One region of the Kitasatospora sp. NRRL B-11411 genome, then DNA from elsewhere that is predicted to be linked to it. Evidence: riboswitches for the same ligand, from Rfam matches in the RefSeq annotation. Region 1 holds a riboswitch; the other holds the start of a gene.
The links. Region 1 has a riboswitch for thiamine pyrophosphate ahead of IH44_RS0101425 (cytosine permease). Riboswitches for the same ligand answer to the same signal wherever they lie in the genome.
Positions count from the first base shown of each region.

Region 2: it holds a riboswitch for thiamine pyrophosphate, as region 1 does, so the genes downstream of both, thiC (phosphomethylpyrimidine synthase ThiC) here and IH44_RS0101425 (cytosine permease) in region 1, are expected to answer to the same signal.

Region 1 covers NZ_JOGH01000002.1:29,468-53,063, reverse strand. The annotation lists gene IH44_RS0101485 (membrane protein) at 1-852, shown strand, start outside; gene IH44_RS0101480 (MarR family winged helix-turn-helix transcriptional regulator) at 906-1,328, shown strand; gene IH44_RS0101475 (MerR family transcriptional regulator) at 1,433-2,215, shown strand; gene IH44_RS0101470 (helix-turn-helix domain-containing protein) at 2,307-3,323, opposite strand; gene IH44_RS0101465 (aminopeptidase P family protein) at 3,718-5,211, opposite strand; gene IH44_RS0101460 (PP2C family protein-serine/threonine phosphatase) at 5,347-6,756, opposite strand; gene IH44_RS0101455 (bifunctional DNA primase/polymerase) at 7,142-7,804, shown strand; gene IH44_RS0101450 (DUF5926 family protein) at 8,034-9,011, opposite strand; gene IH44_RS0101445 (ATP-binding protein) at 9,086-9,580, opposite strand; gene IH44_RS0101440 (glycerophosphodiester phosphodiesterase family protein) at 9,953-10,765, opposite strand; gene IH44_RS0101435 (TetR/AcrR family transcriptional regulator) at 10,932-11,594, opposite strand; gene IH44_RS0101430 (medium chain dehydrogenase/reductase family protein) at 11,801-12,832, shown strand; gene IH44_RS0101425 (cytosine permease) at 12,898-14,277, opposite strand; TPP riboswitch at 14,268-14,418, opposite strand; gene IH44_RS0101420 (S1C family serine protease) at 14,676-16,388, shown strand; tRNA gene IH44_RS0101415 (tRNA-Ser) at 16,452-16,537, shown strand; gene IH44_RS0101410 (YDG/SRA domain-containing protein) at 16,686-17,585, shown strand; gene IH44_RS0101405 (hypothetical protein) at 17,639-18,577, opposite strand; gene IH44_RS0101400 (FAD-binding oxidoreductase) at 18,800-20,242, shown strand; gene IH44_RS0101395 (hypothetical protein) at 20,672-21,004, shown strand; gene IH44_RS0101390 (DMT family transporter) at 21,228-22,052, opposite strand; gene IH44_RS0101385 (DUF1906 domain-containing protein) at 22,379-23,488, shown strand.
Region 2 covers NZ_JOGH01000019.1:77,179-79,348, reverse strand. The annotation lists gene IH44_RS0112515 (flotillin family protein) at 1-331, opposite strand, end outside; gene IH44_RS0112510 (hypothetical protein) at 517-717, opposite strand; TPP riboswitch at 841-974, shown strand; gene thiC (phosphomethylpyrimidine synthase ThiC) at 970-2,170, shown strand, end outside.

The DNA.
Region 1 (23,596 bases):
CTCGACCGCGACCTGGTCGCCGCGTACGTGCCGGACGCCGACGCGCCGACCCTGCTGGTGGCCACCGCGAACTCGGAGACCTCGGCGAGCGCCGCCGAGAAGGTGTTCACCCAGGTCGCCGCCCACCAGGGCAAGCCGCTGGCCGTCCAGGAACTGACCCCGCTGCCGGCCGGCGACCCGACCGGGCAGGGCCTGTTCTTCCTGCTGGTGGCGCTGAGCATCGGCTCCTACGGCTCGGTCGCGGTGCTCGGCGCGGCCGGCGCGGCCCTGGCGATGCGGGTGCGGGCCCTGCTCGGCCTCGGCGTCGCCCTGGTGGTCAGCCTGCTCGGCACGGCGCTGGCCGGACCGGTCTTCCACCTGGTCGACCACGGCCTGCTCGGCGTCTGGGCGATGAGCTGGCTGTACTCGGCGGGCATCGTCGCGATCGGCACCGCCCTGCACGCCTTCCTCGGCCGGTGGACCACGCTGACCATGATGGCGCTGTTCGTGATGCTCAACTTCACCAGCTCCGGCGGCATCTTCCAGCCCGAGCTGCAGAACGGCTTCTACCGCGCCCTGCACTCCTTCTGGAACGGCGCGGGCTTCCTGGAGGGCGTCCGCGACCACGTCTACTTCGGCGGCCGGGCCGGGCTCGGCGGCCACGTCGCCACCCTGTTCGGCTGGCTCGCGGCCGGTGCGGTGCTGCTCCTGGCGGCCGCCCGCACCGAGCGGAAGCGGGCCCTCGCCGCGGCCGCGGCGCCGGCCGTCGTGCCGGGCGCGGAACAGGCCGCCGAGCAGCCTGCCGATCGGTCTGTCGAGCAGCTTGCGGCGGAGGCCGCCGAGGAGGAGATGGAGGAGGCGGTCGGCGTCTGAGCGCGGCTACCCCTACCGTGGTCGGCAACACCGCACGACGAAGGAGCCACGCCATGCCCGACCGCGACGCCGCGCTGGAGACCATCCAGCGCGAGCTCACCGCGTTCGCCCGCCGGGCCCGCCACAAGGCAGCCCAGCTGCACCCCGAGCTCTCGCTGGTCACGTACAGCATGCTCGACCTGGTCAAGGAGCGGGGCTCGTGCCGGGCCGCCGACCTGGCGTCGCACTTCATGCTCGACAAGTCCACCGTCAGCCGGCAGGTCGGCGCGCTGGAGCGGCTCGGGCTGCTGGGCCGCCAGGCCGACCCGGACGACCAGCGCGGCCAGCTGCTGCACCTGACGGAGGCCGGCGAACAGCTGCTGGCGGAGGCGTACGAGCAGCGGCGGCGGGCCTTCACCGACCGCTTCACCTCCTGGGACGACGAGGACCTGGACCGGTTCGCCGCCTACCTGATCCGCTACGGCGAGTCCGAGTAGCCGCCCGCGGAAGGCGGTGGCCGGGGCCGGGCCCGAGCGGCTTGACCCTCACGTCGCGTCAGGCCCCAGGCTGGTCGCACAGCGGCGGGAAGGAGGGAAACGCGATGGACGAGGGCTACACGGTCGGACGGCTGGCGGCGATCGCCAAGGTCACGGTGCGCACCCTGCACCACTACGACCGGATCGGGCTGCTGTCGCCGAGCGACCGCACCCCGGCCGGCTACCGGCGCTACAGCGAGGCCGAGCTGGACCGGCTGCAACAGATCCTGTTCTACCGCGAACTCGGCTTCCCGCTGGAGGAGATCGCGGCGATCCTGGACGACCGGACGGTCGGCCCGAGCGAGCACCTGCGCCGGCAGCGCGAGCTGATCGGCGACCGGATCCGCAAGCTCGAGGAACTCGCCGCGGCGGTCGAGCGAGCGATGGAGGCGAGGACCTTGGGGATCCAGTTGACCCCGGAGGAGAAGTTCGAGGTGTTCGGCAAGGACTACCAGGAGGACTGGGAGGACGAGGCCCAGCAGCGCTGGGGCGAGACCGACGCCTGGAAGCAGTCCCAGCAGCGCACCGCCCGCTACACCAAGGCGGACTGGGAGCGGATCAAGGCCGAGACCGACGGCATCAACGACGCCATGGTGGCGGCGCTCACCGCCGGCACCGCCCCGGACAGCGAGCAGGCGATGTCGGTCGCCGAGCAGCACCGGCGGCACATCGGCCTGAACTTCTACGACTGCGGCCCGCAGATGCACCGCTGCCTCGGCGACATGTACCTCGCCGACCCGCGGTTCACCGAGACGTACGAGAAGCTCGCTCCCGGCCTGGCCCAGTGGCTGCGGGACGCGATCCACGCCAACGCGGACCGGCTGGAGCGCGAGCAGCAGCAGGGCTGACGGCCGCCCGGCGTCGGGCGGCCGGTCTCCGGGCGGTTCGGCGCTCGGGCGGCCCGGTCTTCGGGTGGCCCGGTGCCGGGGCGGCCCGGCGTCAGGCGGCCCGGCCGAAGGTGCGCCGGTAGGCGGTCGGGGAGGTGCGCATGGTGCGGCCGAAGTGGTGGCGGAAGGTCGCCGCCGACTCGAAGCCCACCGCCGCGGCGATCTCCTCCACGCTGCCCTCCGGCGACTCCAGCAGCGGCAGGCTGGCCGCGATCCGCTGGATCGCCACCCACCGCATCGGGCTGACCCCGTTGCGGGCGGTGAAGTGCCGCAGGTACGAGCGGTCGGACATGCCGGCCGCCCGGGCCAGCAGCGGCACGGTCAGCGGCCGGGCGAGGTGGTCCAGCGCCCAGCGCATCGAGCGGGCCACCCCGTCCTCCGGCTCGTCCACCGGCCGCACCGCCGCCTCGATGAACTGCGCCTGCCCGCCGTCCCGGTGCGGCGGGACGACGAAGCGGCGGGCGACGGTGTTGGCGACCTTGGCGCCGTGGTCCTGGCGGACCAGGTGCAGGCACAGGTCGATGCCGGCGGCGCTGCCCGCGCTGGTCAGCACCTGGCCGTTGTCGACGTACAGCACGTCCGGGTCGACCCGGACGTGCGGGTAGCGGCGGCGCAGTTCCGGCGCGTACCGCCAGTGCGTGGTGGCGGGCAGGCCGTCCAGCAGTCCGGCGGCGGCCAGCGCGAAGGCGCCGGAGCAGATCGAGACCACCCGGGCGCCGCGGGCGTGCGCGGTGCGCAGCGCGGCCACCACGGCGGGCGGGACGTCGCCGTGCGGGTCGGGCACCCCGACCACCACGACGGTGTCGGCGGCGGCGAGTTCCTCCAGGCCGTGACGGGGCGTCAGGGAGAACCCGCCGACCGCCTCCAGCGGGTGGCCGGGGCGCTCGGCGCACACCCGGACGTCGTACCAGGGGGCGGCCAGCAGCCCGGCCAGCTCGGGCCGGGCGAGGGCGAACACCTCGACCACCACGCCGAGTTCGAACGGGGCCATGCCCGCGAAGGCGTACACCGCGACGGTGTGCACCGGCGCCGGGCGCCTTCCGATGGTGATGGGCACGGGCTCGGCCATGTGGTGCTCCCGGGGCGGCCGTCGGCGGTTTCGCGCCGAGTCTAGCCGTCCGGGGCGCCGGCCCGCCGGGAGCGGCGGCGGGGTGGGCGGGTGCGCACGGACGGTGGCGCAGGCTGATCGGACGGGGGCGGACGGCGGCGGAAAACCTTTGGAATCGGGAGACAACCTCCCGGGAGGATGAGGAGTCATCACATCGGGGTCCGGTGCGGCCGTTCCCCGTCCTCTTCCACCACCATGTCCGGAGAGCGTCAGATGTCCATGTTCCGTCATGCCCGTTATGCGAAGAACCTCCCGACCTGCGCGGCCTGCTCCGGTTGGGGCCGACGCCACTGAGCACGACGGAGCCCCCGCCGGACCGGCCGGACGGGGGCTTCGGTACGTGCCGCGCGGGCGGTCAGGCGGTCAGGCCGGCCATCCAGGACTCGACCTCGTCGGCCTGCCGGGGCAGCGCCGCGGAGAGGTTCTCGTGGCCGTCGGCGGTGACCAGGATGTCGTCCTCGATCCGGACGCCGAGGCCGCGGTACTCCTCGGGGACGGTCAGGTCGTCGGCCTGGAAGTACAGGCCGGGCTCGACGGTCAGCACCATGCCGGGCTCCAGCAGCGCGTCCACGTACTGCTCGCGGCGGGCGTGCGCGCAGTCGTGCACGTCGAGGCCGAGCATGTGGCCGGTGCCGTGCAGCGTCCAGCGGCGCTGCAGGCCGAGCTCCAGGACCTTCTCCAGGTCGTACACCGAGGCGTCGATCAGGCCCCACTCCAGCAGGCGGGCGGCGAGCACCTGCTGCGCGGCGTCGTGGAAGTCGCGGAACCTCCCGCCCGGCCGGACCGCGGCGATGCCGGCCTCCTGGGCCTCGTACACCGCGTCGTAGACCTTGCGCTGCAGCGGGGAGAAGCGGCCGTTGATCGGCAGGGTGCGGGTGACGTCGGCGGTGTAGAGGGTGTGGGTCTCCACGCCCGCGTCCAGCAGCAGCAGTTCGCCGGGGCGGACGTCGCCGTCGTTGCGGACCCAGTGCAGGGTGGTGGCGTGCGGGCCGGCCGCGGCGATCGTGCCGTAGCCGACGTCGTTGCCCTCGACCCGGGCGCGGCGCCAGAAGGTGCCCTCGATCCAGCGCTCGGAGGAGGCGACGGCCCGGTCCAGCTCGCGCACCACGTCGGTGAAGCCGTTCACGGTGGCGTCGCAGGCGGCGCGCAGCTCGCCGATCTCCCACTCGTCCTTGACCAGGCGCAGCCCGGACAGGAACACCTTCAGCTCGTCGTCCTTCTCCTCGTCGAGCCGCTCGGCGAGGGCCTCCTCCAGCGCGGCGTCGTAGCCGCGCACGATCCGGGTCGGGACGTCGGCCGCGGCCAGCTCCTCGGCGGCCTTGCGGACGTCCCGCACCGGCAGGCCGTACAGCTGCTCGGACTCGGCCAGCGAGTGGCGGCGGCCGACCCACAGCTCGCCCTGGCCGCTCAGCCAGAACTCGCCGTTCTCCCGGTCGGAGCGCGGCAGCAGGTACAGCGCGAACGCGTGGCCGCCGTCGACCGGCTCGCCGACCAGGACGGCGTCCTCGGTCCGGTTGCCGGTCAGGTGGACGTACTCGCTGGCGGCGCGGAAGGCGTACTCGGTGTCGTTGGCCCGGGTGCGCAGGTTGCCCGCGGGGACGACCAGGCGCTCGCCGGGGAAGGCGGCGGACAGCTTGGCGCGGCGCTCGGCCGCGTACGGGGCCTGCACGTCCGGCTGCAGGCCGCGCAGCTCGGTGTCGGCCCAGCCGGAGCGCATGGACGCGGCGAGCTCGTCGGAGATCTCGCCGTACAGGCCGTTCTTGCGGCTCTTGACCGGCTTCTCGGCCTCCTCGCCCTCGACGGAACCCTCGGGGTTCTCGGACACCGCCGGGCTGCGGTCCTCGGTCACTACGTCGCCTCCTTGCGCGCGCTACCGCCCGCCCGTCCCCGGGTCGCGGGGCGTGCGGGCGGATGTCGCCCCCATGGTACGTAGGGCCGTTCGAACGGAGGAAGGGCGTCCGGGGTCCGGCCGGGCCGGCCGGGGCTACTCGAAGCGGGCGGCCAGCAGCACCAGGTCGTCGGTGCCGGGCTCGCCGCCGCCGGCCTGCTCCAGCAGGTGGGCGCAGAGCCGGTCCGGGTCGAGCCGGACGTCCCGCGGGGCGTCGGCGGCGGCCCGGCGCAGCGCGCTCTGCCCGGCGTGCAGGGCGGGGGCGAAGCGGCGGGCCAGGCCCTCGGTGTACAGCACCAGCACGTCGCCGGGCTCCGCGGTGAGCTCCACCCCGGGGGCCTCCCAGCAGCTGAGCATGCCCAGCGGCGCGGACAGCGAGGTCTCCACGAAGTTGGCGCCGTAGCGGGTGAGCAGCACCGGCGGGCAGTTGGCGGCGCCGGCCAGCGCGATCCGGCGCTCGGCCGGGTCGACGCAGGCGTAGACCGCGGTGGCGGAGCGGGTCGGCTCGGTGGTCTTCAGCAGCAGTTCGAGGTCGCCGAGCACCGAGACCGGGTCCTCGCCCTCCAGCACCGCGTAGGCGCGCAGCGCGGCCCGCACCCGGCCCATCGCGGCGGCCGCGTCGGTGCCCGCGTGCGGGCCGGCGCCCGGGCCGCCGCCGAGCACGCTGCCCACGGTCAGGCCCACGGTGTCGTCGGGCAGCGCGATCGCGTCGTACCAGTCGCTGCCGGCGGCCCGCTCCAGCGCGGCGGGGACGCAGCGGGCGGCCACCTTCAGGCCGGTGCGGGCGGGCAGGTGGCCGGGCAGCAGCGAGCGGCGCAGCGTCTCGGCGGCGCGCACCGCCCGGTCCGCGGCCAGCTGGCGGGCCAGCAGCGGGGCGGCGAACTCGCAGTAGCGGCGCACCAGGTGCTCGCGGCGCTCGTCGGGGCTGCCGGGCTCGTCGTAGAACCAGGCGGCCGCGCCGAGCACCTCCTCCGCGGGGCCGGTGGCCAGCGGCAGGGCGTAGCAGGCGCCGAGGCCGAGCTGCTCGGCGACCTCGCGGAAGCGGGGGCCGACCGCCGGGTCGGCGGCCAGGTCGGCGATCAGCAGCCGGCCCTCCGGGCCGGGGCGGCCGAGCAGCCCGGCGAACGGGCCGTGCTCGACCGGCACGGTCTCCAGCGTGCCGAGCGTCGCCCGGTCCAGGCCGAGCCCGACCGGGCGGGCCGGCTGGCCCTCGGAGCCGGGCGGCAGCGTCACCACCAGGCCGCGGCGGGCGCCGAGCAGGGCCGCGCCGGAGTCCAGCAGCGCGTCCAGGGTGCCGGCCAGGCCGTCGGCCCGGGCCAGCAGTTCGAGGTGCTCCTGGAGGCTGGTGAAATCGGACAGCCATCCGGCCAAACGGTCCTGCAGGTCGGCGGCGGGCACCTCGCCGAGCTCCGGGAGCAGCAGCGGGTCGGCCGCCGGGGCGGCCGGGGCGGGCGGCAGCGCCGTGGCGGCGGGCGCCGTGGACGTCAACGGGTGGACGTCGGTCATGTCGCAACTCCCCACAATCCGGAACGTGTCACGCAAGACCACCGAGACCGACCGAAACGATGTCTTTACTCACTACTCGGCATGTTTCCCCCACTTGTACACAGGCCGATCGGGGCATGTCCAGGAGTGCGGCGGCCGAACGTGCCAGGGATCGTATGCGCAGGCCGCCGGGGTGCCACCCGGGGCGACCCGCACTCACTCGTACGGTGGAACCGGGGGGCGCCCGGCCGCGTCCATCCGGACGTATGGGGGATTCTCGTTCCAGCAGCGGGTAGCCGAGACGCACACGCACCGCCCGCCACCCCGACCACGCCGATCCGAACGATCAGACGATCGCACCGACCGTGCCGTGCGCCCCGATGGACGCGGAAAGGAACGAGCCGCCATGCGCCCACCCCGCCGAGAGCTGCTGCCGGAGCGCGTCGGCCGGTGGTGGCCGGGCCGCCGGAGCCGTTCGCTGGCGCTCGCCGCCGCCCTGCAGGCCGCCGAGGGGTGCGGCTGGCCGGTGCTGCCGGGGGCCCGGGTGCCGCGCGGCGCGGCGGGACGCTGCTCGTGCGGCGACCGGGCCTGCGCGGTGCCGGGCGGGCACCCGGACGACCCGCCGCTGGAGGCGGCGACCACCGATCCGCGGATGGTGCGCTGGTGGTGGGAGCGGCGCGCGCCGGGCGCCCCGGTGCTGGCGGCGACCGGGCGGGCGCTGGGCGCGGTGAGCCTGCCGCGGCCGGCCGGGCCGTGGCTGCTGCGGCACCTGGAGGAGACCGGCGTCCCGTACGGGCCGGTGCTCGGCACGCCGGGCCGGTTCGTGCTGCTGACCGCGCCGTACACGCTGCCGGAGCTGGGCGGGCTGCTGGCCGAACGGCCTTGGGTGCCGGGGGTGTTGCGCTACCACGGGCCGGGCGGCTACCTGGTGCTGCCGCCGTCCCGGACGGGGGCGGGCGCGGTGCACTGGGTGCGCCGGCCGGGGCCGGGGCGGCCGTGGCTGCCGGAGGTCGGGACGCTGCTGGGCGGGATGATCACGGCCAGCGCGGTGGCGCTGCCGCAGGGCTGAGCCGGGGCGCCGGGCCTGCTTTTTTGATGATGTCCCGTCAGCTATGGTGCCTGGTGAGGAAGTCGCAGCCCGGAAACGAGAAAAGTCCGACCGCTGGCGACGGGGGATGCACCAGCGGTCGGACCTTTCAAACAGTAACAAAGATCCGGCTCCGCGCCAATTTGTCCACGCGGAAAGGCCTTTGACCGGGCCGGAAATGTGACTCACATCACCTTGCGGCCAGTTCCGGTCAGTTCAGGGTGATCTGACGGCTCACCAGGTTCGCCCGGGCCCGGCGCTCCTCCGCGGTCAGCGGCGCGGGCGCGGCCAGCACCGCGGCCAGCTTCCCGGCGAACTCCACGGCCGGCTTCTCCACGTCCGCGGCGGTCATCTCCAGCGGCAGGTCCCACACCGGGACGGTCAGGCCGTGCGCCCGGAACGAGCCGACCAGCTTGGTGCCCTCGCCCAGCGAGCTGTCACCGGCCGCCGACAGCCGGGACAGCGCGTCCAGCAACTGCTCCTCGGGGACGTCCATCACCCAGCGCAGGTGGTTCTTGTCCGGGGTGCCGCACCAGTACGCGGAGTCCACCCCGGCCAGCTTCTCGGTCGGGATCGCCGAGGCGTTGGCCCGCTCCAGCGAGGCCGCCACCTCGCCGGTCGCCGACTCGGCGTCCTCCAGCCAGAACTCGAAGCCGGTGTGCACCTCGGGGACGAACGCGGCCGTGGTGTCCAGCAGTTCCTGCAGGCGGCGGCCGCCCGGGTTGGTCCGGCGGGCCGGCACCGGGGTGCCCGGCTCGGTGGCCAGCGCCAGCTCCAGCGCGTCCGCCAGGTCACGGCTCAGGTCGCCGGAGGAGGACTGGGTCTGCAGGCCCAGCAGGATCGAGCCGTCCGGACGGCGCAGCGCCGGCCAGGCCAGCGGCAGCACCGTCGCCAGCGTCACCGACGGGACCTCGCCGACCGCCTCGTCCGCCACCCCGGCGGCCAGCACCAGCGGCACCGTGGCGGCCGGGACCAGCTCGCGCAGCGCCACCCAGTCGGCCTCGCCCGGCAGGCCCTCGAACGGGCGGTGCACCAACTCCTGCACCGCGTGCGCCGCCTGGCGGCCGTGGCAGGCCTTGTACCGGCGGCCCGAGCCGCACGGGCAGGCCTCGCGCGCCCCGACGACCGGGACCTCGCCCTCGACGGCGGTGGACTGGCTGGGCTGCTTCTTCGCGGCCTTCTTGGCCATGGTGCGGCTCTCCCGGGGACGTCGGACGTTGCACCGGGCAGCCTACTTCGCCGGGAACCTCCCGTTCCGGCCGCTCAGGCGCTGCGCCGCCGCCCGCCGTCCGCGACCTGCCCGAACGCCGGGAGCTCCGCCCAGACCGTCACCTGACCGGGTGCGTGCCGCACGCCCCAGTCCTGCGCGAGCCGGCCCACGATGCTCAACCCGCGGCCGCCGTGCGCCGTCACCGACGGACGGGCCGGGATCGGCCGGGTGCTCGCCCCGCCGTCCGTCACCTCCAGGGTCAGCAGGCCGTCGCCGCGCATCTGCCAACTCACCAGCACCGTACCGCTCTCCGCGTCCTCCCCAGCGGCGTCCGCGGCCGCTTCCAGCGGTCTCGCGTGCCGACAGGAATTGCTGAGCAGTTCGGAGAGGATCAACACCGCGTCGTCAATCACCGCTTCCGGTATCGACCGGTCACCGAGATCGCCGCGCAGCCTGCGCCGCGCGGCCGAAACACTGGCCGGCCCGTGCGGAACCGCCATGGCCGATGAGGTCGACCCGGCCTGAACTGGCACAGCTCGCGCCACCATCAACGCCACCCCCGGACCTCCTTCAGCTTCTGCCGAGGGATGGATGCCCGCAGGTAATGCCCCGGAAACGGGCGTTCGACGATCCGATGGCGGTATTAACGACATCTGCCCGGCCGCGCGGGCAAAAGGTGAGGGGGGTCTCACGTTCCGCGGTGGTGATCGGCGGGAAACGGGCTCCGGAAATACCCCGTTCGGTATTTCTGTCACGCGATTGGCGGGCGAGTGCCACCGGAGCGGAAGTCGAGGCCACCGGGTTTCCGGGTGGGCCGGGTGGGCCGGGCAGGCGGGCGGGGCAGGCCGGGTGGGCCGGGTGGGCCGGGCGATGGGACGGCGGGGTAGTCGAGGGCGGTCGGGGGCGGTCGGGGTTCCGGTTCAGCGGCCGAGTTGGGCCAGCACCTCGGCCGGGCGGTTGGTGATCAGGGCCTCCACGCCCAGTTCCAGGCAGAGTTCGACGTCCTCCGGGCGGTCCACCGTCCACACGTGCACCCGGTGCCCGGCCCGGCGCAGCGCCGTCACCAGGCCCGGGTCGCGCCGCACCAGCTCGATGCCCGGACCGGCGATCGCGGCGCCGCCCGGCAGCGACCTGGTCCGGCCCAGCACCGGCAGCCGGCGCTCCCACAGGTACACCCGGGGCACCGCCGGGGCGGCCCGCCGGACCCGGTGCAGGGCCAGCTCGGAGAAGCTCATCACCCGTACCGAGGACTCGGCCGGGTCGGCCGGCAGCAGCCCGAACCGGCCCAGCACCCGCAGCAGTTCGGACTCCACCCGGCCCGCGTAGCGCACCGGGTGCTTGGTCTCGATCGCCAGCTCCACCCGCCGCCCGGCGTCCGCGGTCAGCTCCAGCAGCCGCTCCAGGGTGAGCACCGGGCTGGGCTCCGGCCGCTCCGGGTGCTTCCACGAGCCGAAGTCCAGCGCGGACAGCTGAGCCAGCGTCATCGCCGACACCACGCCCTGCCCGTCCGAGGTCCGGCGCACCGTCCGGTCGTGCACGCACACCAACTGCCCGTCGGCGGTGACCCGGACGTCGCACTCCAGGCCGTCCGCCCCCTCCTCCAGCGCCCGCCGGTAGGCCGCCTCGGTGTGCTCCGGCAGCGCCGCCGAGGAGCCCCGGTGCGCGATCACCTTGACGGCGGTGCGGTCGGTCGGAGCGGCGGGCGAACCGGCCGCGCTGTGCTGGGTGTCCACGTGAACCACCGTACGCGGCACCGGATGTCGCCCGTCCTCCGGCACGGTGGCGGGCGGGTGAACAACCGGTCGGCGGGACGGGGCGGGACGGGTGGAGCGGGCTTGGACTTGTGCGGGGGAGGGGCCTGGGTCGGGCGGGCGGGCGGGGCGGATGCGGGCGGCCGGGTCAGCGCGGGCCGGCGAGGGACTCCGCCTCGGAGGCGTACAGCAGTTCGGCGTCGAGCTCCATGCCGGTGAAGTGCCCGGCCAGTTCGAGCGAGAGCACGCCGTGCAGCCTGGTCCAGAACACCAGCGCCCGGCGCAGCGCGTGCGACGGGGCCGGGTGGTCGCCGGCCCACTCGTGGTGGTGCGCCAGGTGCGTGTAGAGGCGGGCGTCGGCCGGGCCCGGGTCGACCGCCGGGGTCTGGTGGAGGACGGCGGCGTCCAGCAGCGTGGTCATGATCGAGGTGGCGATGGCGGTGGTCTCCGACGGGGCGTGGTAGCCCGGGACGGGGGTGCCGTACAGCAGGAAGTAGCGCTGCGGGTCGGCCAGCGCCCACTGCCGCAGGGCGGCCGCCAGCGCCGGCAGGTCGGCCCCCGCCTCGGCCGGGGCGCGCAGGGCCAGGGCGAGGCTGCGGTAGGCGTCGGTGACCAGGTCGGTGATCAGCTCGTCGCGGTTGGCGAAGTAGCGGTAGAGCGCCGGACCGCTCATGCCCATCCGCTTGGCGATCGCGTTCAGCGAGAGCGCGGAGGCGCCGGCCTCGGCGATCTGCTCGCGGGCGTGCCGCTTGACCTCCTCGCGGACCTGGGCGCGGTAGCGCTCCCGGGGGGTGCCGGTCTCGGTCTCCATGGGGTTCCTCTCGTCCTGCCGCGCCGGGGTGCCGTCGCGGTGCCGTGGCGGTGCCGTCGCGGTACCGCCACGGGACGCGTTGCACCCTCTTCCTTCCGTTAGACCCTATCGCGTTCGTTGTTGACTCTCACGGAAGCGTGGTGTTACAACGGTTCTTGTTAGAGGGTCTAACGCAAGTGAGTGGCTCTATCGAATGGGAGACCGTCATGCGAGAAGAACAGCTCGTCGAGATCGTCCTGCCCGGCATCGTCGAGCCGGAGGGCCTGCGGATCCGCCGATCGCCGCTGCCGCAGCCCGGTCCCGGGCAGGTGCTGGTCGCGGTCGAGGCCACCGGCGTGTCCTTCGCCGAGCAGCAGATGCGCCGCGGCCGCTACTACGACCAGCCGCCGTTCCCGTTCGTCCCGGGCTACGACCTGGTCGGCACGGTGACGGCCACCGGGCCCGGCACCGACCCGGCGCTGGCGGGCCGCCGGGTCGCCGCGCTGGTGAAGACCGGCGGCTGGGCCAGCCACGTCCTGCTCGACCCCGCCGACACCGTCGACGTCCCGGACGGCCTGGAGCCCGCGGCGGCCGAGACCGCGGTCGTCAACGGCATCACCGCCCGGCAGCTGCTGCACCGGCACGCCGAGGTCCGCCCCGGGCAGACCGTCCTGGTGCACGGCGCGGGCGGCGGCGTCGGCCTGCTGCTCGCCCAACTCGCCCTGGCCGCCGGGGCGCAGGTGATCGGCACCGCCTCCGCCCGCCACCACGACGCGCTGCGCGCCCTCGGCGTCACCCCCGTCGACTACCGCACCGGCGACGTCCCGGCCCAGGTCCGCCGGCTCGCCCCCGGCGGCGTCGACGCCGTCTTCGACCACGTCGGCGGCCGCAGCGTCCTGGACTCCTGGCGCCTGCTCGCCCCCGGCGGCACCCTGGTCGCCTACGGCAGCGCCGCCACCCGCGACGACACCGGCTCCAAGCAGTGGCCGGTGCTCAAGGTGCTCGCCCGCACCTGGTGGTGGAACGCCCTGCCGAACGGCCGCCGCGCGCACTTCTACAACATCTGGGCCGGCCGGACCCTGCGCCCCGCCCGCTTCCGGGCCCGGCTGCGCGCCGACCTGACCGCCGTCCTGGACGCCCTGCGGCGCGGCGAGCTCACCGCGCCGATCGCCGCCCGCCTCCCGCTCACCGAGGCCGCCGAGGCGCTGCGCCTGGCCGAGTCCGGCACCGTCACCGGCAAGGTGGTGCTGGTCCCCTGAACAGGAGCGAGCGGGAGCGAACGGGAGCGAGCGGGCGTGAACGGGAGGCCGGCGCCGGACGCGGGTCAGCCCTGCTGCGGGCCCGCCGCCGTCTTCGGGCGCTCCAGCGCGGTCACCGCGAGGGTGACCAGCGCCGCGACCAGGAAGGAGAACAGCGAGGCCGAGGACCACGCCGCCGGGGTGAAGTGCACCAGCTGCTGGAGGTCCTCCCAACGGCCGGTCCACCAGCCGCCGATCTTCGACGGGGCCAGGAACTGGTACACCGCGAAGCCCACCGCCCACGGCAGCAGCATCACCCAGCGCGCCGGGGCGTCCTGCGCCAGGTTCCAGCCGCGCCGGCCCGCACCGAGGAAGTAGTCCACCGCGAGCACCGCGAACAGCGGCACGAACACCGAGCCGATCAGGCCGAGGAACCCGTAGTACGAGTCGGTGAACTCCTTGATCCGCAGCGCCAGCACCGTCACCAGCACGCCGATCCCGCCGGTCAGCACCCGGCGGTCCACCCGCGGCCACAGGTTGTGGATCGACATCGCCGTCGAGTACACGTTCGCGAACGACTGGTCGGTCTCCCGCAGCACCAGCACCAGCAGAAACGCCCAGCCCGCGGCCACGCCGGTGAACGACTCGAAGATCCGGTTCGCGTCGCCGCCCGACTGCAGCAGCGCCACCACGCCCAGCACGTAGCACCACACCTGGGCCACCGTGTAGCCGGAGAACGTCCCCCAGAACGCCTTCGCCGAACTGCGCGCGTGCCGGGTGTAGTCGGCGGCCAGCGGCACGAAGGAGATCGACACCGCGATCACCGCGTCCGTGGCGCCCAGGAAGCCGTCCCAGTTGCCCGCGCCCGGGTCGGGGAAGCCCACCCGGGCGAACTGCACCGTGAAGTAGACCATCGCCACGCCGACCGCCACCGCCACGTACTTGCGCAGCACCGCGATCGCGCCCAGCGGCCAGATCGTCAGCACCGTGGTCAGCACGCCCGCCAGCAGCACGAACAGCCACCGCCAGCCCGCGGTGCCCGACACGGTCTGCGCGCCCCAGGCGATCACCGTCAGCTCGTACACGCCCCAGCCGACGCACTGCACGATGTTCAGCACCGTCGGCACGTACGACAGCCGGGTGCCGAACAGGCCGCGCAGCACCGCCATCGCCGGTGCGCCGGTCCGGGCGCCCACCAGGGCGGCCACCGCCAGCATCGCGGTGCCGATCGCGGTGCCCGCGACGATCGCCGTCACCGCGGCGGTGAAGCCCAGTTCGTGGCCCTGCTCGCCGAGCACCGTCGCGGCGCTGGTGAAGCCGATCAGGCTGACCCCGAGGTTGGCCCACAGCGCGAACAGCGCCCGGAAGTCCAGGGTGCGCGGCGGCGCGGTGTCGAGGGTCAGCGGGGCCTCGGACCGCACCTCGGCGGCACGGTCGGACAACTGGGCAGACGGAACAGCCGTCATGGCCGATACTCCCTACGCCGGCATTACCCGGACAGGTTCCGGCGGTCAGCGCCCCCTCGCCCGTGGTGGCGTCACCGCCATGCCCACGGTCGAACCGGCGCACTCTCAGCCTGGCTGGTCCAAGCTCCCGCGACGTTCTTCGGTTTACAGGAGCGACAGGCTAGCCTCCGGACGGAGGAACGCCAAGGCCGGGGGGAGGGGCGTCCGCATCGCGGGACCGCGCCGCGGGGACCATCGATGTGCATGTCAGGGCGGGCTAAGGCTTCTCATCATTTCTTCAGGGGCCCGCTTACGGTGTCCGAATCCGGTATAGGAAAAACTGTGCACCGAGGTTGCGAGCCGTGCCCCCAGCGCCGCGGTTCGCCACCGAAGGTTCTGTTCAGCGATGGAGGTCGTCCGTGAGCACCGAGCACGCGAGTGGTACCACCCCGCCGGAGACGGCCGCCGCGCCCGCCGGCACCGAGGCGGTGGCCGCCGGCTCCGGTACGCCCGCCCCCGCCCCTGCCTACCTGGACGCCCCGCCGCCGGTGCTGCCCCCGGCCCCGGCCCCGGCCGCCGCCCCGGCTCCGGCTCCCACGCCGGTCGAGCAGACCATCCAGCTCGGCAAGGTGCCCGACCTGCCCCCGGCCCCGGCCGCCCCGCTCGCCCCCGCCGTTCCGGTGGACGCGCCGCCGCCGTTCCAGAACCCGTACGGCTCGGTCGGCGAACCGTCCGGCCCGTTCGCCGAACCGTCCGGCCCGTTCGCCCGCCCGGACGAGGCGCAGACCGCGGTCAACCCGGCCGTCGCCCCCGCGCCGCTGCTCCAGCAGGCCCCGGGCGCGCCCGGCGGCCCGGCCGGCCCCCAGCAGCCGCAGCACCCGTTCGGGGCCGGCCACCCGGTCGGCGGCTGGGGCCACCCGTCCGGCGGCGACACCGCCGGCGGCGCGGGCGGGCCCGGTGCGCCGTGGGGCGCGCCGCAGCCCGGCGACGGCGGCTCCGGCAAGCGCAAGCGCGGCTCGCTGGTCGCCCTGGTCGCGGCCGTCGCCCTGGTGGCGGGCCTGGCCGGCGGCGCGATCGGCGCCTCCGTCACCAACAACGACAAGAACGGCGGCGGCAGCAGCGCCAGCCGCAACAGCACCACCGTGGCGGTCGGCAACACCCACCAGAACCTGGACCGGGCCCCCGAGTCCGTCGCCGGGATCGCCGCGAAGGCGCTGCCGTCCACCGTCACCATCAAGGCCGAGGGCTCCAGCGAGTCCGGCACCGGCACCGGTTTCGTCTTCGACACCGAGGGCCACATCCTGACCAACAACCACGTGGTCGCCCCCGCCGCCAACGGCGGCAAGCTCACCGTCAAGTTCTCCGACGGCTCCTCGTACAGCGCCTCGGTGGTCGGCCAGGCCAAGGGCTACGACGTCGCGGTCGTCCGGCTGGACAACCCGCCCACCGACAAGCTCGTCCCGCTGCCGCTGGCCGACTCCGACAAGGTCGCCATCGGCGACGCGACCATCGCCATCGGCGCCCCCTACGGCCTCGAAGGCACCGTCACCACCGGCATCGTCTCGGCCAAGGACCGCCCGGTCGCCTCCGGCGACGAGAACAACTCCCAGACGTCCTACATGAACGCCCTGCAGACCGACGCCTCGATCAACCCCGGCAACTCCGGCGGCCCGCTGCTCGACGCCTCCGGCTCGGTGATCGGCATCAACTCGGCGATCCAGTCCAACACCAGCGGCAGCGGCCGGGCCGGCTCCATCGGCCTCGGCTTCGCCATCCCGATCAACCAGGCCAAGTGGGTCGCCCAGACCCTGATCAAGGACGGCACCCCCGTCTACGCGATCCTCGGCGTCCTGCGCGACGACAAGTACACCGGCGACGGCGCCCAGATCGCCACCAGCGGCTCCCAGGGCGGCCAGCAGGCCGTCACCCCCGGCGGCCCCGCCGACCAGGCCGGCCTCAAGCCGGGCGACGTCATCACCAAGCTCGGCGGCATCGCCATCGACAGCGGCCCGACCCTGGTCAGCGAGATCTGGACGCACAAGCCCGGCGAGAAGGTCGAGGTCGAGTACAAGCGCGACGGCAAGGCCGCCAAGACCACCGTCACCCTCGGCGAACGCAAGGGCGACAACTGACCCCTCCCCTCCGAAACGGTGTGCACCCAAGCGGCCCCGACCCGTTAGGCTGGCCTCCGCCGAGGAGGGTTGCCCGAGCGGCCTAAGGGACCAGTCTTGAAAACTGTCGTGGCTTCGCGCCACCGTGGGTTCAAATCCCACACCCTCCGCCGCGAGAACGGCCCCCGACCAGCAGTGATGCGGACGGGGGCCGTTGCCGTTGCGGTGGTGCAGCGGGTGGGTGGGTGGGTGCCGGCGGGCACTGGCTGGTGCTCGGCCCATTGGTGCTTCTTGAAACCTTCGTGACCGTACGACAGCATGGTGCGCGTGATCGGTGAGGTTCCGGGGGTCGAGGTCGGCCAGGAGTTCAGGACGCGTCGTGATGCGCACGGCGCAGGTGTGCACCGTCCGTTGCAGGCGGGGATCTGCGGGACCAAGCGTGGTGGTGCCGAGTCGATCGTGGTCTCCGGCGGTTACAAGGACGACCAGGACCACGGCGATGTCATCGTCTACACGGGGCACGGCGGGCAGGACGCGTCGAACAACCAGGTCAGCGACCAGAGTTTGGACGATCCGGGGAACGCGGCGCTGGTCACCAGTTACCTCGAGGGGCAACTCGTCCGGGTGCTGCGCGGAGCGCACCGGGGATCGCAGTTCGCGCCGCGCAGCGGGTACCGCTACGACGGGTTGTACCGGGTGGCGAGCTACGGCAGCACGATGGGTGTGGACGGGCACCGGATCTGGCAGTTCCGGCTGGAGGCCGACCGCGAGACCGGCGTCCCCGAACCTCCGACCCAGGACGTGCAGCCGACGTTGGACGCCGTGTCGGACCCGCCGCTCGGAGCCGCGACGCCTGCGCGGGTGCGGACGGACGTGCAGCGGATCGTCCGGAACGGTGCGGTCGTTCGGCGGGTGAAGACCTGGCACGGAGGCGCCTGCCAGCTCTGTGGTCTGACGGTGGTTCTGCCCGGCGGCGTGTACAGCGAAGGCGCCCACATCCAGGCGTTGGGGAGTCCGTATAACGGGCCGGACATCACGGACAACGTCCTCTGTCTCTGCCCGACTTGCCACGTCATGTTCGACGGTGGCGCGATCGTCCTCACGGACGACCTGGACATCGTCAAGCACGGCGAGGTGGTGGGGGCACTGCGGACGCATCCGCAGCACCGCATTGACCTCGCACGAGTCCGCAACCACCGTGAACGCTGGGGTGGTTGAGCCAGGACAGCACGAGTGCGGGGCCGGCCCATCGAAGGGCCGGCCCGTGGGCGTCAGAGCTCGATTGCGGGGTCGGTGCTGAAATAGCCCTTGTCGTGGGGCCAGATGACCGTGCAGTCCTGGCTGGCGGCCAGATCGAGCAGGTCGGCCCGGGGGCGGCTCGGGACCAGGATGGCCTTGACGGGGTTGTCGAGGTACCGCGAATAGTCGGCGAGCTGACCGATGGCCATCCGGATGTTCTCGCGGGTGACGCTCCCCTTGGCTTCGACCAGCAGGTTCAGGCCCTCGACGTAGACGTCGGTGTAGAGGGGGCGGGTCTCGCCGGCGGGCAGGATCTGGTGCCGCCCCACCTGGTGGTTCTTGGTCCGCAGGTAGTCGGCCAGGGCGGCAACGAGCTTCGACTCCTTCCGCTCGGCCTCGTACGCCTCGCGGTTGGGTTCGACGAACATCTTCTCCGTGAGCTGCTGCTCCAGGGGGAGGCTCTGCACCGGTCCGGCCCCGTCAGCGGTTTCGAGCAGCCGGCCGAGCCGGGAGGTCGGGTCCTGGGGCTCGGCGTCGACCGGGAGAAGCCGGAAGACGATGACCTTCCGGATCGGCCCGTCGTTCGTCTCCGGGGCGTCCGCTTCGTAGTACGGGTCGTCAGCGGCGATCTCGAACTCGCCGAGGTAAGTCACCAGCCCCCGGGCGCCCTTGAAGACGCGCAGCGCGCGGCCCTCGACCGTGTGGTTCAGGATGCTGGCGTTCCCGGAGATCATGCGCTGGTCGCCGTACTGGCCCTCGCCGCTGTAGTGGAAGTGCCCGTCGGGCATCCAGCCGTCGTAGTAGCCGTGCTTCTCTCCGGCGACGGGATCGGTGAAGACCATGACGTTCGGAGACTTCGCTGACGGCCCGATGCCGCCCTGGGTGCGCCCACCGAAGCGCTGGTGGAGCTGCTTGCGTTCGATCGTGTCGCCGGGCTTGAGGTCCCACGCGTCGTGCTGCGATTCGCTCATGTGCTCGTCCCCTCGAGTCGTTAGGCCTGGCGGCCATCCGTTGCCGGAAATAAGCATACGAGATGAAGATTGGAATCGGATAGCGAATTTCGGCATCCGATGTTGATGCTGGCCTCGCGGCCTGCCGGAGCGGACCGACAGCGCGACAGGGGCCGGTGGGCGGTTGTCCGGCCGGGGGCGGGGGAGGGGAGGGGCGTGGGGACGAGGCGAGTGGAGGTTGCCGTGGGCGGGTTGGTCGAGCGGTTGCGGGCGGGGCTGCCGGAGGGGGCGGTCGCGGTGGATCCGGACGTGACGGCCGCGTACGCGCGGGACACGGCCGGGTTCTGTGCGGTGGGTGAGCCGGCGGTGCTGGTGTTCCCGGAGACGGTGGAGCAGGTGCGGTTCGTGCTGCGGACGGCGACCGAGCTGCGGGTGCCGGTGGTGCCGCAGGGGGCCCGGACGGGGCTCTCGGGCGGGGCGAACGCGGTGGACGGCTGCATCCTGCTGTCGCTGACCAGGATGAACCGGATCCTGCGCCTCGACCCGGTGGACCGGATCGCCGTGGTGCAGCCGGGGGTGGTCAACGCCGAGCTGTCCCGCGCCGCCGAGGCCCTCGGGCTCTCCTACCCGCCCGACCCGTCGAGTTGGGAGTCCTGCACCATCGGCGGCAACATCGGCACCGGCGCCGGCGGCCTGTGCTGCGTGAAGTACGGGGTGACCAGCGAGTACGTGCTCGGCCTGGAGGTGGTGCTGGCGGACGGGCAACTGCTGCGGACCGGGCGGAGCACCGCGAAGGGCGTCGCCGGGTACGACCTGACCCGGCTGCTGGTCGGCTCGGAGGGCACCCTGGGTGTGGTGGTCGAGGCGGTGCTGGCGCTACGGCCCGCGCCGGGGCCGCAGTTGGTGCTGGCCGCGGAGTTCGACTCGGTGGACGCCGCCGGGCACGCGGTGTGCGAGGTGATGTCGGCCGGACACGCGCCCTCGCTGATGGAGCTGATGGACGCCACCACCGTCCGGGCGGTGAACGCGATGGCGCGGATGGGCCTGCCGGAGTCGACCCGGGCGCTGCTGCTGGTCGCCTTCGACGGCTCGGACCGGCGTGAGCGGCTGGCCGAGGTGGCGGCGCTGTGCACCGCCGCCGGGGCCACCGCGGTGGTGCCGGCCGAGGACCGGGCCGAGTCCGAACTGCTGCTGCAGGCACGGCGGTTGTCGCTGCTGGCGCTGGAGCGCCTGGGCACCACGATGATCGACGACGTGGCGGTGCCGCGGAGCGCGCTGGCCGCGATGCTGAACGGCGTCGCCGAGATCGCCGACCGGCACCGGCTGACCATCGGCGTGGTCTCGCACGCGGGCGACGGCAACACCCACCCGGTGGTGATCTTCGACGCGAAGGACGAGGAGCAGGCGGCCCGGGCCCGCAGCTCCTTCGACGAGATCATGGCGCTCGGCCTGGAACTGGGCGGGACGGTGACGGGCGAGCACGGCATCGGCCTGCTGAAGCGCGAGTGGCTGGCCCGGGAGCTGGGCCCGGTCGGGCTCGGGGGACTCGGGGGTTCGGGGGGCTCGGGACGCTCGGAAAGCTGGGGCCGGGAGGCCGGGAGGCCCAGGAGGGTGGTCGGCGCCGAGCCGGGCGGGATATTGACCGATCGTCACAAGATGATGGTCGGGAAATTCTCCTGCCGTTGAACCGACCATCATCATGTGGCATCCGGATGGTATGAGGAATTCCGGAAGTGGCTGAATATCGACTTTGCGCGGTCACGCGACCCTGACGGGGCGTGGACGGACCGTTCGCACGCCCCGGGGATCGCGCGACTCGCCGGAAACCGGCCCGTCACGCTCCCGCCCAGACAGGGGCCGGAACGCCGCCGTCCGGGCGAACAGCCAGCTCGCAGGCGGTGTGTCTGCCGACGAACCGATCGGGCGGGGATTATGCGCCGATGCCACCACGTCACGCTAATGGGGGAAAAGGCTCAGCGGTGCTGGTGCTTTGTCGATTTGTTGCGGAAGTCTGTTCCTCGGCGTCGCAGCCCCCGGAGCCTCGTCTGGCCGCGAACTCCGGAAGCACTTTTTCCATCTCGCAATACCTGGCAAGAACCAACGGAGGGAATCCCCATGGCGCGCTTCCGCACCATCCGCTTGGCCGCGCTGGTCGCGTCCGTCCCGCTCGCAGCCGGTCTGCTGCTGGCCGGGGCGGGTGCCGCGGCGGCCGACAACGGTGCGGCTGCCGGCCACGGCTCGAACAGCAGCGTGGTCTCGGACTTCGGCAGCGGAAACATCTTCGGGTCGGTCGACGGCAACTACAACTCCACCCAGCAGACGGCGACCGGTGCCGGTGCGTCGAACCAGAACAACACCCTCGGGGTGAAGGGGAACACCGGGGTCGTCTACGCCGACCAGTCCAACAAGAACTTCAACTTCGTCTTCGCGCCGGTCTACTCGTACTGACCTCCCGGCGGGAGGTGCGGACGGACCGGCGGGGGCGCCGGACCGGACGGAGCACGGACCGCCGGAGCACCCGGGAGTGGAAAGGGTCACCGCCTCGGGGCGTACAGCGCACGACGATCGAAACCCCTCGGGGGCGCGGTGCCGCTACGGCGGCCGCCGCGCCCCCGAGGCGCGTTCCGGGAGGCGGGGAAGGAGAGAAGGGAGAAGGGGAAAGGCGGCCGGGTCAGCGGCGCGCGGTGAGCGTCGCCCCGACGCTCGCGGCGACCACGCAGCCGATGCCCAGCAGTTGCGGCAGCCCCAGCACCTGGCCGAGCACCAGCAGGCCGACCAGGGCGCTGACCGCCGGGTCGAGGCTGACGATCACGCTGAACACCCGCTGCGACATCCGGCGCAGCGCGGTCATCTCCAGCGCGTACGGCAGCACCGGGAAGAGTAGGGCGACCCCCGCGACGGCGAGCAGCAGCAGGGCGGGGGAGTCGGATCCGGACAGGCCGTGCACGGCCTCGGCGGCGCCGAACGGGGCGAGCACCACGGTGCCGATGGTGAACGAGACCGCCAGGCCCTCGAAGCCCTTGAAGGCTGCGCCGACCTTGTCGGTGAACAGGATGTAGCCCGCGTAGCAGGCGGCCGCGCCGAACGCGCAGGCCAGGCCGACCGGGTCGAGGCCGCCGGGGCCGGAGCCGCCGTCGCCGCCCAGCAGGGTGAGCAGCGCGACCCCGGCGGCGGCCAGTGCCGCCCACAGCACGTGGCCGGCCCGGCGGGCGAAGACCAGGGCGACGGCCAGCGGGCCGAGGAACTCGATGGTGGCGGCGGTGCCCATCGGCAGCCGGTCGACGGCGCCCGCGAACAGCAGGGTCATCCCGGCGGAGGCGACGCCGAGCAGCCCGGCCATCGCCAGGTCGCGCGGGCTGCGGCCGCGCAGCCGGGGCCGGGTGACGGCGAGCAGCACGACGGCGGCGAACGAGATCCGCAGGAAGGTCGCGCCCGCCACCCCCAGCACCCCGAACAGCGGCTTGGACGCCGCCACCCCGAGCTGCACCGCGAGCATCGACACCAGGCACAGCATCGGGGCCGGAACGCGCCCCACCCGCTGCCGGACCCCGCGCACCCGCCGGGCGTCCGGTCGTCGCAGGCCGCTCGCCCGGGCTCGACGGGAACCGGTATCGGCCTTCGAAACGGAGGCGACTGCCGGGAGTTCGATTGCGCTTTCAACGGTGAGGGGCGTGCCTGGCATGCGATCGAGTCTGTCGTAAGGAGTGCAAATGGTCAAAGCCGGTTACCGGCGGATGGCCCGGCGGGGCCACCCGGGTGACCCGGCGACGGCGACGGCGTGTCCTGCCGAGGGTCCTGACGGGCCGTCAGTAGTCCTGGAAGATGCGCTACCTCGGCCCGGCGGCCCTGACGGCCGCGTCACTCGTCCTGCTGCTCGCCACCGACCAGGCGGTCGTCGGAATGCCGACGGCCGGCCCGGCGGCCGCCCCCGCCCGGGTCCTGGCCCGAACCGCCCCCGGCCTCGCCCCCGGCCCTGCCCTCGATCCCGGCCTCGCCCCCGGCCCTGCCCTCGATCCCGTCTTCGACCCGGCCCCCACCGCCCAGCAACTCCCCGCCCAGCAGCTCCCCGCCCAGCAACTCCCCACCCAGGCGGCGCCCGCCGTGGCCCACCAGGCCGCCGCGCTGACCGAGGGTCGGACGGCTGCCGAGGCGCCGCCCGTCCGCCTGCGCCGGAGGCTGCTGGCCGACCCGCTGCGTTCGCGCCGGGAGCCGCTGCCCGCCGAGGTGTTCACCGGCGCCGGGTTCGACGCCTGCTCCGCGCCGCCGGTGGAGACCATGCGCGCCTGGTGGGGCACCTCCCCGTACGGCGCGGTCGGGATCTACACCAGCGGGCGGCAGCGGGCCTGCGGCCAGTCCCGGCTGACCGCGGACTGGGTGCGCGAGGTCCGGGAGATGGGCTGGCAGCTGATCCCGACCCACGTCGGGCGGCAGGCCCCGTGCATGGCGGCCGGCAGCAAGACGCAGCGGATCGACCCGGCGCAGGCGGTGCAGCAGGGCCGGGAGGAGGCGGCCGAGGCGGTGCGCGCGGTGCAGGGCCTCGGGCTGCGCGTCGGCACCCCCGTGTACCTGGACGTCGAGGCGTACCCGCGCGGCGACTCGGCGTGCAGCCAGGCGGTGATGGACTTCACCGTCGGCTGGACGCAGGCGCTGCACGGGGCGGGCTTCCGCTCCGGCTTCTACTCCTCCACCAACTCGGGCGTGGCCGACCTGGCCGCCGCCGCCCGGGCCGGCAGCGGGCCGCTGCCGGACGCGGTCTGGTACGCCAACTGGGACGACCGGGCCACCACCACCGACGGCGCGGGCCGGCTGGGCGACGACCTGTGGGCCGACCACGCCCGGATCCACCAGCACCACGGCAACGCCCAGGAGAGCTACGGCGGCGCCGCGCTGGCCGTCGACCGCAACCAGGTGGACGGTCCGGTCGCCCGCTGAGCGGGTAGGAAGCGAACAGTGGCACCGAACGGACGCACGAACGAACGGGTGCGCGAACGAACGAACGGGCGCGCGGCCGGGCGGACGCGCCCCACCGTGCCCCATCGC
Region 2 (2,170 bases), on a different contig from region 1:
AGCGGCGGGCGGCGTTGGCGATGGACGACGGGTCGTCGCCGACCTTGAAGATGACCACGCCCTTGACGTGGACCGGAATGCCCTGCGAGGTCACGCACTCGACGTCCAGCGCGGCCTCGTTGAGGTCCAGCGACAGCCGGCGCACCGCCTGGACACCGGGCACCACGAAGGTCCCCCGTCCGGTGACCACGCGGAAGCCGAGGCCCTCGCCGTGCTTGGAACCCGAGATGACCAGCGCCTCGTTCGGTTCCGCCACCCGCCACATCAACTTGAACAGCAGGATCAGCAGAACGATGCCGGCGACGACTCCCCCGGCGATGCCGATGAGCATCGGGAACTCCCCCTTCGTGGCACACCGGTCCGTGGCTGCGCAGGGTGGTGCAGTTGTGGGCGCGGAATCCGGTGGCAGCGGCATTCTCCGCCGCCCGGCGGCGGGGTGGAAGGCCCCGCACCCGTGGGAACTGTCACTGTCTCGAAACGATTGCAAAGGGTTTGCAAAGCCCTGCTGAGGTGTAGTCAGAAGGGCTCGACGTACACCGTGCGCGGTGGCTGGTAATCGACCACCACCACCATGCTGCCCGGCTCCAGCGGATCACCCGGGACGGCCCGGTACGCCAGGAACGCCTCGCTGCCCAGGCGTTCGGGAACGCTCACCATCACCTCGCCGACCAGGCCCGCGCCGATCCGCCCCGTCACCCGCCCCACCAGTCCGATCACCCCGGCGATTCTTCCACCCCGCACGCCGCCCGCACAGGCCGGGCGCACGCCCCGCACCGGGGGTGCGCCCTGGACCGTCCGCGCCCGGTGCCCTACGGTGAGCAGCGGACGCAGGCGCAAACGCCTGCGCGGAACGGGAGCTCGGAGCACCGGGCTGAGAGGGCGCTGACGGTACGCGGGCCCGCGTACCACCTGCTGCGCCGACCGCAGGAACCTGACCGGGTAATGCCGGCGTAGGGAGTTGAAGGTCGCATGACCACGTTCGCCGAAGACACGTCTGCCCAGCAGCCGACCGCCACCGGGTACCCGACCCCGGCCTGGCGCAAGGCCCACCGCCAGGGCAGCCGCCCCGACCTGCGGGTCCCCTACCGCGAGGTCCACCTCACCGACGGGAAGACCGTCCCGCTGTACGACACCTCCGGCCCGTACACCGATCCCGCCCAGCCCACCGACGTCCGGCGCGGCCTGGCCCCGCTGCGCGACCCCTGGATCCGCCAGCGCGGCGACGTCGAGGAGTACGAGGGCCGCGCGGCCCGGCCCGAGGACGACGGCATCCGGCACACCGCCCCGCGCGGCGGCGACCTGCGCACCCTGGACGCCGTCTTCCCCGGCCGCCCGCGCCGCCCGCTGCGCGCCCGCGACGGCGTCGCCGTCACCCAACTCGCGTACGCCAAGCGCGGGTTGATCACACCCGAGATGGAGTTCGTCGCGCTCCGGGAGGGCCTGGAACCGGAGTTCGTCCGCGAGCAGGTGGCCCGCGGACGGGCCGTCATCCCGGTCAACGTGAACCACCCCGAGAGCGAACCGTCCATCATCGGCACCGACTTCCTGGTGAAGATCAACGCCAACATCGGCAACTCCGCCGTCACCTCCTCGATCGAGGAGGAGGTGGAGAAGATGACCTGGGCCACCCGCTGGGGCGCCGACACCGTCATGGACCTCTCCACCGGCCGCAACATCCACACCACCCGCGAGTGGATCCTGCGCAACTCCCCCGTCCCGATCGGCACCGTCCCGCTCTACCAGGCGCTGGAGAAGGTCGACGGCCGGGCCGAGGAACTCAGCTGGGAGGTCTACCGCGACACCGTGCTCGAACAGTGCGAGCAGGGCGTCGACTACATGACCGTGCACGCCGGCGTCCTGCTGCGGTACGTCCCGCTGACCGCCCGCCGCAAGACCGGCATCGTCTCGCGCGGCGGCTCGATCATGGCCGCCTGGTGCCTGGCGCACCACCAGGAGAACTTCCTCTACACGCACTTCGAGGAACTCTGCGACCTGCTGCGCGCCTACGACGTCACCTTCTCGCTCGGCGACGGCCTGCGCCCCGGCTCGATCGCCGACGCCAACGACGAGGCCCAGTTCGCCGAACTCACCACCCTCGGCGAACTCGGCCGGATCGCCCGCGCCAAGGACGTCCAGGTCATGATCGAGGGCCCCGGGCACGTACCGATGC